DNA from 3 places in the Mesorhizobium sp. M0052 genome. Region 3 is predicted to be linked to each of the others. Evidence: predicted binding sites of a transcription regulator. Region 3 holds the regulator's gene; each other region holds the start of a gene.
What was found. Region 3 encodes LexA, which represses DNA repair genes until DNA is damaged. Its sites were predicted from a motif close to TGTTCNNNNTGTGTTCNG; they were not measured.

Region 1 (3,274 bases), on a different contig from region 3:
TCGCGGCCTTCCCGCTGGCGATCCCGCTGATCGCCGGCCCCGGTGCGATTTCGGCGACCGTGCTACTGTCGGGCTCGTTTCAGGGTTTTGCAGCACAAGCGGCGCTGGTCGGCATCATCTTCGTCTGCCTTGCCATCACCTATCTGGTGTTCGTGCTGTCGGAGCGCATCGACCGCATCCTCGGCCAGACCGGCCGCTCGATCCTCACCCGCCTGCTCGGCGTCATCCTGGCCGCGCTTGCGGTTCAGTTCGTCGCGGATGGCATCAAGGCGCTGATGGCGGGGTAACGGCAGCCCCTACTCCACCGCCGTATCGACGACCTTGAAATCGTGGGTGATGACAGCCGTCTTGGCCAGCATGGCCGAGGCCGAGCAGTATTTCTCGATCGACAGGTTGATGGCGCGCTGGACCTTGTCGCGCGACAGCGCGTGGCCCGTGACGATGAAATGCATGTGGATGCGGGTGAAGACTTTCGGGTCGGTTTCGGCCCGGTCGGCGTCGAGTTCGACAACACAGTCCTCGATCGCCTCGCGGCCTTTTTCGAGGATGTGGACGACATCATAGGCCGAGCAGCCGCCGGTGCCGATCAGCACCAGTTCCATCGGGCTCGGACCTGGCGTCTTGCCTTCCGGCCCGGGGGCGGTCCCCAGCACCAGTTTGTGGCCGCTGCCGGACTCGCCGACGAAGGTGCGCTCCTCGACCCATTTAATCCGTGCTTTCACGGCAATCTTCCTTTCAGAAAGCGTCACTGGCCGAAGACGACCGTGTGCATGATCCGCCCCGGCAGCAGCGTGAACACGCCGGCGCCGATCAGGGCGAAAACATACAGCGATATCATGACCCTGCGATGTTTGGCGACCCGATGCATATGCGCGTGCCAGACCGCAAGCGGCACGGCGATCAACACTAAAATCGACAAGAGATGGATCGGGCTGAACGGACCGACGAGGCGTATCTGCTGGATCCAGAAACTGGAGATGGCGACGACCATCATCAGCGCCGCCCAGGCATAGCCGACGACACGATGACGCGTCGTGCCTTTCGGCAGCGCCAGTTGCGTAGCGCCAACGGCCAGCGCGGCAAGGGCCGCGAAGGCGTGCCATGGAATGGGAGGGCGCGCCGATAGAAGCGGTCCGAGCGACATCGCACCCTCTCCTCAGATATCGCTGACTATCGTCAGCTCAGAACGGGATTTCGTCGTCCAGTTCGCGCGACGAGCCGCCGCCACCGCCGCCCTTGGAACCGCCGCCACCGCTATTGCCGCCGCGGTTGAAGCTCTCATTGGGGCCAGACTGGCCGAAATCCGAGCCACGGCTCGCGCCGGCGCCGCCGGCATAGTTGCCGACCTGACCGCCGCCCTCGCCGCGAGAATCGAGCATCTGCAGCTCGCCGCGGAATTTCTGCAGCACGACTTCGGTCGTGTACTTGTCGGCGCCGGTCTGGTCTTGCCATTTGCGTGTCTGCAGCTGGCCTTCGACGTAAACCTTCATGCCCTTCTTCAGGTACTGCTCGGCGACCTTGGCGATCTGGTCATTGAAAATGACCACGTTGTGCCATTCGGTCTTTTCCTTGCGCTCGCCGGAGTTCTTGTCGCGCCAGCTTTCCGACGTGGCGATGCGGATGTTGACGACCGGATCACCGGAATTCAGGCGGCGGATTTCAGGGTCCGCGCCGAGGTTACCGACCAGAATGACCTTGTTGACGCTACCCGCCATGACACTTCTCCGTACTCATCCGAAACAAATTTCAAGTCGTTCACCTTACAGGCCGCGCACAATCCTGGCTTGCCGCGGCTGGCTTTTCCCACAAGGTTTTTGTTCCCTTTTCGTTCCTATACTGTTAACCACGGATTGTCAAGGAATGGCAGCAATCGCCGACGCGGGCGCGTGGATTTAGCTGACACGCAGGGGCGAGAAGCGGTGTCGTCAGCGCCGTTTTTTAGCTGGCCGCAACGGACCGAAAAAGCCGCTCCACTCCATGCCCATGCCATGGGCGCGCTGTGCGATCACGGTTGGCGCCGACATCAGCCCGACTGCAGGTTCAGATTTCAGAGCCGGGTCATTCAGCAATTTCCCGATCGCGCGCCCGTGCCACCACACCTGAGCGACGAGCGCCGCTACCACCGCGATCAGGCCCCAGGTCCCCAATCCTTCGCCGAAGATGTAAATCCCGTATGGCGGCGATAGCGCCGTACCCAGCTTGGCCAACAAGATCACGGCCACGAAACCGATGACGGCGATCGCTCCTATACCGAGTACGAGGCGGCGATAGAGCCTCAGAGCCTCGTTGAGGTTCTCGGCGGACGAAAGATCGACGTTGGAATTCATAAATACTACTCCTGCCTCGCGATGATCGGCCCATCTTGTTCCCCACGGCTTAGAGGCCCGGCAGGATCCAATCAATACGCAGCATTCAAAACACCCCTTGCCAAATCGATAAGTATCGACTTATGCTTTGCCATGATCGAAGCAGAGATTTTTCGCGCCCTGGCCGACCCGACGCGACGCGCCGTCTACGAGCGGCTGACTTCCGGCGAGATGAGCGTGTCGGAGTTGCGCACCGGCATGAGCGTGTCGCAGCCGGCGGTGTCGCAGCACCTTGCCGTGCTGCGCGGCGCGGGCCTGGTCAGCGAAAGACGCGCCGGCCGCAACGCCTACTATCGCGCCGATCCGCAAGGGCTCGAGCCGCTGCTCGGCTGGATCGAACGCTACCGCGCATTCTGGCCGGAGCGCATCGAAAGACTGAAGGTCGTTTTGAAGGACATGGACCAATGACCGACGAAAAGCAGACGCAGACCGCCAAAGATGCCCTCGCCTTCGAATGCGATCTGCCGGACGCACCGGAAAAAGTGTGGCGGGCACTGACCGTGCCGGACCTCTTGGCGGAATGGATGATGCCGAACGACATCAATCCGGAAACCGGCAGCCGCTTTGCCTTTGCCGGGCCTGAGAAGCCGATCGAGTGCGAAGTGCTCGATGCCGAACCGGGGCGCCTGCTGCGCTATTCCTGGCGCGAGCGTTCCGGCGACGCCGACCGCGAGGAGCTGGGGAGCATCGTCACCTTCACACTCGCCCGCACCGTTTCCGGCGGCACGCATCTGCGCATCGTCCATGACGGGTTTGTCCTGACGCCTGCGGTCGCGATGGCCGGCGCCGGCTGCCGGCTCTGGCTGCGCGCATACAAGCCCAAGCGGCCTGTCGCCGCCAACGCGCCACGCCTGTTGCTGCGCGCCGCCTGAACCGGAAAAATCAAAACGGAGACAATGAGATGAGCG
Region 2 (3,274 bases), on a different contig from region 3:
TCCGCGTTGCGCTCGACAATGAAATGCTCCGGCTCGAACCAGGCGACGTAGCGCTCGTTCTCGCCGTCGCCGATCTTCCGGAAGCGTACGAAGGCATGCATCTTATGGCTGTCGCGCCGCACCGCCTTTTCCATGGCTTCGAGCCGCCTGGTGTCGGGATCGGATGCGATCGCCAGCAGCTTCGGCTCGGTGCGCAGGCGCCAAAGCATCCAGTAGAGAAAGGCAAACCGGCCGGGGTCGGAGTGGCAGAAGGCGGTTTCGGCATGGGCGATGAACTCGCGCGGGACGGTAAGCTGCGCGCCCTCTGGCACCGCCGGCAAGGCATCTTGAGGATCATTGGCGTCGGACCCGACACCCCAACTAATATCCTCAGGTCGGACCTCATTCAGCGCCAGACGCCGTGCCGCATCGCGCCAACCGGCGAAATCGGTCTGGCTCGCTAGCCGGACAGTGTATCGGGCAAGGTCGAGCTGAGCCGGCTGCATGGTCAAAACAGCGACAGTTGTTCGCAGGACTTTACGATCGTGTCGCGCAGGCCTGTCTTGTCGGTGAGTCCGCCCGGCGACCAGCCTTCGGCGATGATGAAGGGCCTCAGCTTGGCGATCGAATGGCAGATCCGTCCGACATCTTCCAGCCGCATGCGTCGGTGGCGGCGGGTTTCAAGGATCTTCGCCACCACCTTGGTGCCCAGACCCGGAACCCGCAGCAGCGCTTCGCGGTCGGCGCGGTTGATGTCGACGGGAAACCTCGCCCGATTGCGCAAAGCCCAGGCGAGCTTGGGGTCAATGGCGAGATCGAGCATGCCGTCGCTGCTGCCGGCGAGGATTTCCGGCTGCGAAAAGCCGTAGAAACGCATCAGCCAGTCGGCCTGATAGAGCCGGTGCTCGCGCATCAGCGGCGGTTTTTGCAGCGGCAGCGACGATGACGAATCCGGGATCGGGCTGAAGGCGGAATAATAGACGCGCCGCAGGTGATAGCTGCCATAGAGCCGCGCGCTGGTGTGCAAAATGCCGTCGTCGGATGTCTTGTCGGCGCCGACAATCATCTGCGTCGACTGACCTCCGGGCGCAAAGCGTTCGCGCTTCTTGGTCCTCAGCGTCGGCTCGGCCTTTTCCTCCATCTTCCGGCGCAGGTTCGCCATGGAAAGGCGGATCGTTTCCGGCTTCTTCTCCGGCGCCAGTTTCTTGACGCCCTCATCGGTCGGCAGCTCGACATTGATCGACAGCCGGTCGGCATAAAGTCCGGCCTGCTCGACCAGTTCGGCCGAGCTTTCCGGAATGGTCTTCAGATGAATATAGCCGGAGAATTTTTCGTCCAGCCGCAGCCGCCGCGCCACTTCCACCATTTCGGCCATGGTCTCGTCGGGCGAACGGATGACGCCGGAGGACAGGAACAGGCCTTCGATGTAGTTGCGCCGATAAAAGTCCATGGTCAGCTTCACCACCTCGTCGATGCTAAAGCGGGCGCGGCGCACATTCGATGACGAGCGGTTGATGCAGTAGCTGCAATCGTAAATGCAGAAATTGGTCAGCAGGATTTTCAGGAGCGAAATGCAGCGGCCATCCGGCGCGTAGGAATGGCAGATGCCCATGCCTTCTGTGGAGCCGATACCGCCGGATTGGAGCGAATCCTTCTTCGCCGAGCCGGACGAGGCGCAAGAAGCATCGTATTTGGCGGCGTCAGACAGGATTGCCAGCTTTTCACGGACGGTGGGTGCGCTCATCCGTTCATGATATGTTCTTGAAGGCTGCAGCGCCACCTCATTTGATGCAGGCGGCGAAGAAGTAATCGCCGCCTTATCGTCGGGCTAGCAGGACGACTGCCCGAGTTCCAGGCGGTCTCTCAGACCTCGTGGAGGTAGAGGTGGTAATCCAGCTCGCTGACGGTGCGGGCGACGCGCAGATACTCCGACTGCTTGATCGCCACGAAGGTGCGATGCAGATCCTCGCCAAGCGCCTCTTTCAGGAAGCTCGAGGCCCGCGCCGCCTCGATCGCAGCGCGCCAGTCGACCGGCATGGTCGTGCGCGTGATGGCGGCTTCATAGCCATTCCCAGTGGTTTCGGGGCCGGGGTCGAGGCCTTCATCCAGACCCTTGATGATGCCGGCCAGCACCGTTGCCGCGATCAGGTAGGGATTGGCGTCGACGCCCGACGGCCGGTGCTCGATGCGCCGGTTCTTGGCGTCGCCCGCCGGGATGCGCAGCGCCACCGAACGGTTGTTGACGCCCCAGGTCGGCGCCACCGGCGCATAGGACTGCGAGACGAAGCGCCGCCAGGAATTGGCGTGCGGCGCAAACACCAGCATCGATTCGGCCATGGTCTGGATCAGCCCGCCGAGCCCCTGCAGCAGCGGCAGCGACCAGCTTTCGCCGCCGGCTTCGGCAAAAACGTTGCGGCCGTTCTTGTCCTGCAGCGAAACATGGAAATGCATGCCGGAGCCGGCATATTTTTCGATCGGCTTGGCCATGAAGCAGGCGGTAACACCATGGCGGCGCGCCTGCGCCCGCACCAGCCGCTTCAACATGACGAGGTCGTCGGCCGCCCGCATGACATCCTTGCGGTAGTTCAGCGTCAGCTCGTACTGGCCGGGCGCGTATTCGGAAATCACCGTTTCGGCCGGAATGCCTTGCGCCTTAGCCGCGGCATAGATGTCGGAAAACAGCGGCTCCATGCCGTGCAGATGGTCGACGGAATAGACTTCCGTCTTGGCCGAGCGGCGGCCGTCGAGCACGGCATCCGCCGGTTTCACCTTGCCATCGGCATCGCGCTCATTGGCCAGCAGGAAAAATTCGAGTTCGAAGGCGCCGGCGGGATAGAGGCCCTTGGCCGCCAAGATGTCGACCTGCCTGGCCAGCGCCAAGCGCGGGTCCGACGACATTGGCTGTCCCTCGAGATGGTACATCGCCATCAGCAACTGGCCGCGCGGCGGGTTCGTGCCGTAAAGCGGCACCAGCGTGCCGGGAATGGGCCATGCCCTGAGATCGCCGTCTCCAGTCGTCCAGATCAGCCCGGTTTCGTGCACATCCTCGCCGGTGATGTCGAGGCCGAGGATCGAGATCGGCATGTGGCGGCCGCCCTCGAAGATGCTTTTCAGCTCATGCCGGCGCACGATCTTGCCGCGGCCGACGCCGTTGGCGTCGGTCAAGACGATATCGAAGGCTTCGATTTCGGGATGGGCGTCGAGAAAGGCTTGCGCCTCGGCGGGCGTCGAGCCCGAAGGTGAAGTCATGATTAGTGTACTCGAGTTTGGCTTGGCAGCTTGTCTCATGCCGTCA
Region 3 (3,274 bases):
AAGACAAAGCGTTCGCGCATGGAGCGCAGCGGATCGGCGGCATCCATTGCTTCGATTGTAGCGAGATCGGGTGTCGTGCTCATGATCCGGCGCCCCTCCATGGACAAACGCGCGCGGCGGAGCCTGCCGCCCAAACATGCCGGCGATCTTGAGTGGTCGCCCTTGAACTGTCAAACATTATATATAATTCACCCATTGAAAGGCTTTGATATATAATGATCCGCCGAGCGTTTATGTCTGATGGATCACGATGCTGGATGACGAGCAGACCTCGAAGACGGAAGCGGCCTATCGCCTGCTCAGGCGCGATATTCTTGCGACCCGGCTGGCGCCTGCCGCGCCGTTGAAGCTGAGCACGCTGCGCAACACCTACGGCATCGGCTGGACGCCGTTGCGCGAGGCGCTGTCGCGGCTGGAGGCGGAACGGCTTGTGACCGCCATCAGCAACCGCGGGTTTGCGGTCGCTCCCGTCTCTCGGGCGGAGCTCGAGGATTTGGCGCGTGCGCGGCTGGTGGTCGAACTGCCCCTGCTGGTGGAATCGATCGAGGAGGGCGACCGTGAGTGGGAAGACGCGGTCGTTGCCGCCCACTATCGTCTCTCACGGTGCGGGTCTGTTCTCGACGATCCATCGGATGATGCGGTCGACGCGTGGTACGAAAAACACGATGCCTTCCATGCGGCGCTGCTCAGTGCCGCGACATCCAGCTGGCTGCTGCGCTTCAATACGACGATTTCCGACCAATTGCATCGCCATCACCGCTTTCTGGGTCTGGCCCCGACGCTGCGCGCCGCCGCCGGCCGCACGGATGGCCACCGGAAGGCCGTGGCGGCCCTGCGCGACGCCGTGGCGATCGAACACCATACCGCCCTGATGGAAGCGGCCCTCGATCGCGACGTCGAACGTGCGAAAACTCTGATGACCGCTCACATCGGCTACACGCTGCAGGTCTATGCCCAGAGTGAACCCGGCGCGGATGCTGCGCAGCCCCGTCCGAAAAGGAAGCGGCGATCGTAGCCGACGACGCAGGGCACTTTGTCTTCGTTTCACCCCGTTGCCGGCCAACGACTACGAGCGGCGCTCGCAGCGCCGAACGTTACGCTGAACAAAACGTCAACACATTCGTTAAACTTTAAAAGGTTGCGGAACACAACTGGAACAGATAGTGTTTGTTCTGGGTTTGTTTTTTCTGATTCTGGTTTCAGAACCCTTGGGGGCCGCGATGCTGACGCGCAAACAACATGAGCTTCTGATGTTCATCCATGAACGCCTGAAGGAGAGCGGAATCCCGCCGTCCTTCGACGAGATGAAGGAAGCGCTCGACCTCGCCTCCAAGTCCGGCATCCACCGCCTGATCACGGCGCTTGAGGAGCGCGGTTTCATTCGCCGGCTGCCGAACCGGGCGCGCGCGCTGGAAGTGCTGCGGCTGCCCGACTCGATCGCACCAGGCCTCAATGCGGCGAGGAAGTTTTCGCCGAGCGTCATTCAGGGCAGTCTTGGTCAAACCGGCCAAGGGCAAGGCGGCCAAGGACAAGGCGCGTTGGGCCAAGGCGGTCTCGGCCGCCAGATCAAGCCGGGCTCGCCGTCGCGTTCGATGTCGGCCGGCAATGACGATGCCGTTTCCGCGATTTCAATCCCGGTTATGGGACGCATCGCCGCCGGCGTGCCGATCGACGCCATCCAGCATCAGACCCATTCGATCTCGGTGCCGCCGGATATGATCATGGGCGGCGAACACTACGCGCTCGAGGTCAAGGGCGATTCGATGATCGAGGCCGGCATTTTCGATGGCGACACGGTCATCATCCGCAATGCCGACACAGCCAGCCCCGGCGAGATCGTGGTGGCGTTGGTCGACGATGAGGAAGCGACCCTGAAACGCTTCCGCCGCAAGGGCGCCTCGATCGCCCTGGAAGCCGCCAACCCGGCCTACGAGACCCGCATTTTTGGACCGGACAGGGTGAAGGTGCAGGGCAAGCTTGTCGGATTGATCCGGCGCTACTGAGCCGGCTTGGGTTTGTACTTTTCACGCTGGTTGTAAGGCGGCAGGCCGCGCGCTTCGCGGGAGAAGCGGCGTTGCTCGTGCCAGGGGCGATACGGCTTGTCGACGGCGAAGCGGATGGTTGGCGCTGCAGCTGCCGATTGCGGATCGAAGAAGACGGCGGCGCTGCCGTCGCGGGCCAGCTGTTTCTTCGTCACGACCAGCACCAGCGGGTCGCGGCACGGATTGTAGGCGGTGGCGTCATCGATGACGATCAGGCTCGCGAAGGCACAGGCCGGCCGCGCCGTCTTGCGGTCTTTCGCAAGCGCTACAATGGCTCCGGAAGGGTGCCGGGCGATACAGAGATCGCCCATGCAATAGAAGGGCGAGCCGGGCGGCAGATCGAGCGGATCGAGATCGAACCGCGTATCTGTTGACTCGAAAATCTCAGGTGGGATAATGGTTTCGGCCCGCAGCGCCCGTTTCCAATTGTCCGTGGTGAATTCGTTGGAGCGTTCGCGGTTGAGGGCGAGTTCGCCGCCACCGATCGGCATGGCCACCAGATGCGCATCCTCGGATATGAGCACGTCGGGCGTAAGCACCTGCGGCACCGTCAATAGGCCGGCCAGCGCGAAAGGCACGGCCGCCAACCTGAGCCAGGTGGTGGCCATGGTGGCGATGACGAGGGCGACCGCCACCAACAGCACCGAGCGGATGGAGATCAGCCCGACGGCGTCGACCGGCGAGCGCTCGGAAATCCAGGCCGATATAGCGATCATCGCCATCAGACCTTTGCCCATCACATAGAGGAACGGCCCGTCGGCGCCGAACGGCATCGCCAGTGCGCTGAGCACGGCAAAGGGCATGACGATCAACGAAACAATCGGCATCACGGCCAGATTGGCGATCAGGCTGAGCGGCGACACACGCTGAAAATGCCAGATGGCGAACAGCAAGGTTGCACTGCCGGCGATGATCGAGGTCATGGCGAGGCCGCCCATGGCCAGCGCGAACTTTCGCGACAGGAAGCCGACGAAGGAGCGCTTTGCCGGCGGCGTTCTCACCTTGTCGGCGCGGTAATCGGCCCAGCCGGCATAGGCGCCGACAAGGGCGGCGGTGGCGGCAAACGACATCTGGAAGCTGGGACCGACCACCTCGTGCGGTGACACCAGGATGACGGCGATGGCGGAGATCGCCAGATTGCGCATGGTGAGTGCGGCGCGATCAAACAGCACGGCGACAAGCATGACCGCCAGCATGATGAAGCTGCGCTCGGCGGCAACCACGACGCCTGA

Region 1: ssb (single-stranded DNA-binding protein) is a predicted target of LexA. The motif match lies at 1,816-1,833, and genes of this name have one in related genera.
Region 2: NKJ77_RS32005 (putative DNA modification/repair radical SAM protein) is a predicted target of LexA. The motif match lies at 1,725-1,742, and genes of this name have one in related genera.

Annotation. Positions count from the first base shown of each region.
Region 1 is NZ_JAMYUS010000009.1:70,790-74,063, forward strand. It holds gene NKJ77_RS14180 (MarC family protein) at 1-287, shown strand, start outside; gene NKJ77_RS14185 (OsmC family protein) at 297-722, opposite strand; gene NKJ77_RS14190 (DUF2306 domain-containing protein) at 746-1,144, opposite strand; gene ssb (single-stranded DNA-binding protein) at 1,182-1,715, opposite strand; gene NKJ77_RS14200 (hypothetical protein) at 1,926-2,327, opposite strand; gene NKJ77_RS14205 (ArsR/SmtB family transcription factor) at 2,460-2,774, shown strand; gene NKJ77_RS14210 (SRPBCC family protein) at 2,771-3,238, shown strand; gene NKJ77_RS14215 (ATP-dependent Clp protease proteolytic subunit) at 3,268-3,274, shown strand, end outside.
Region 2 is NZ_JAMYUS010000048.1:10,121-13,394, forward strand. It holds gene NKJ77_RS32000 (UdgX family uracil-DNA binding protein) at 1-485, opposite strand, end outside; gene NKJ77_RS32005 (putative DNA modification/repair radical SAM protein) at 488-1,723, opposite strand; gene NKJ77_RS32010 (glutamine synthetase family protein) at 1,843-3,228, opposite strand.
Region 3 is NZ_JAMYUS010000027.1:16,740-20,013, reverse strand. It holds gene kynU (kynureninase) at 1-83, opposite strand, end outside; gene NKJ77_RS27840 (GntR family transcriptional regulator) at 251-1,015, shown strand; gene lexA (transcriptional repressor LexA) at 1,221-2,003, shown strand; gene NKJ77_RS27830 (ComEC/Rec2 family competence protein) at 1,997-3,274, opposite strand, start outside.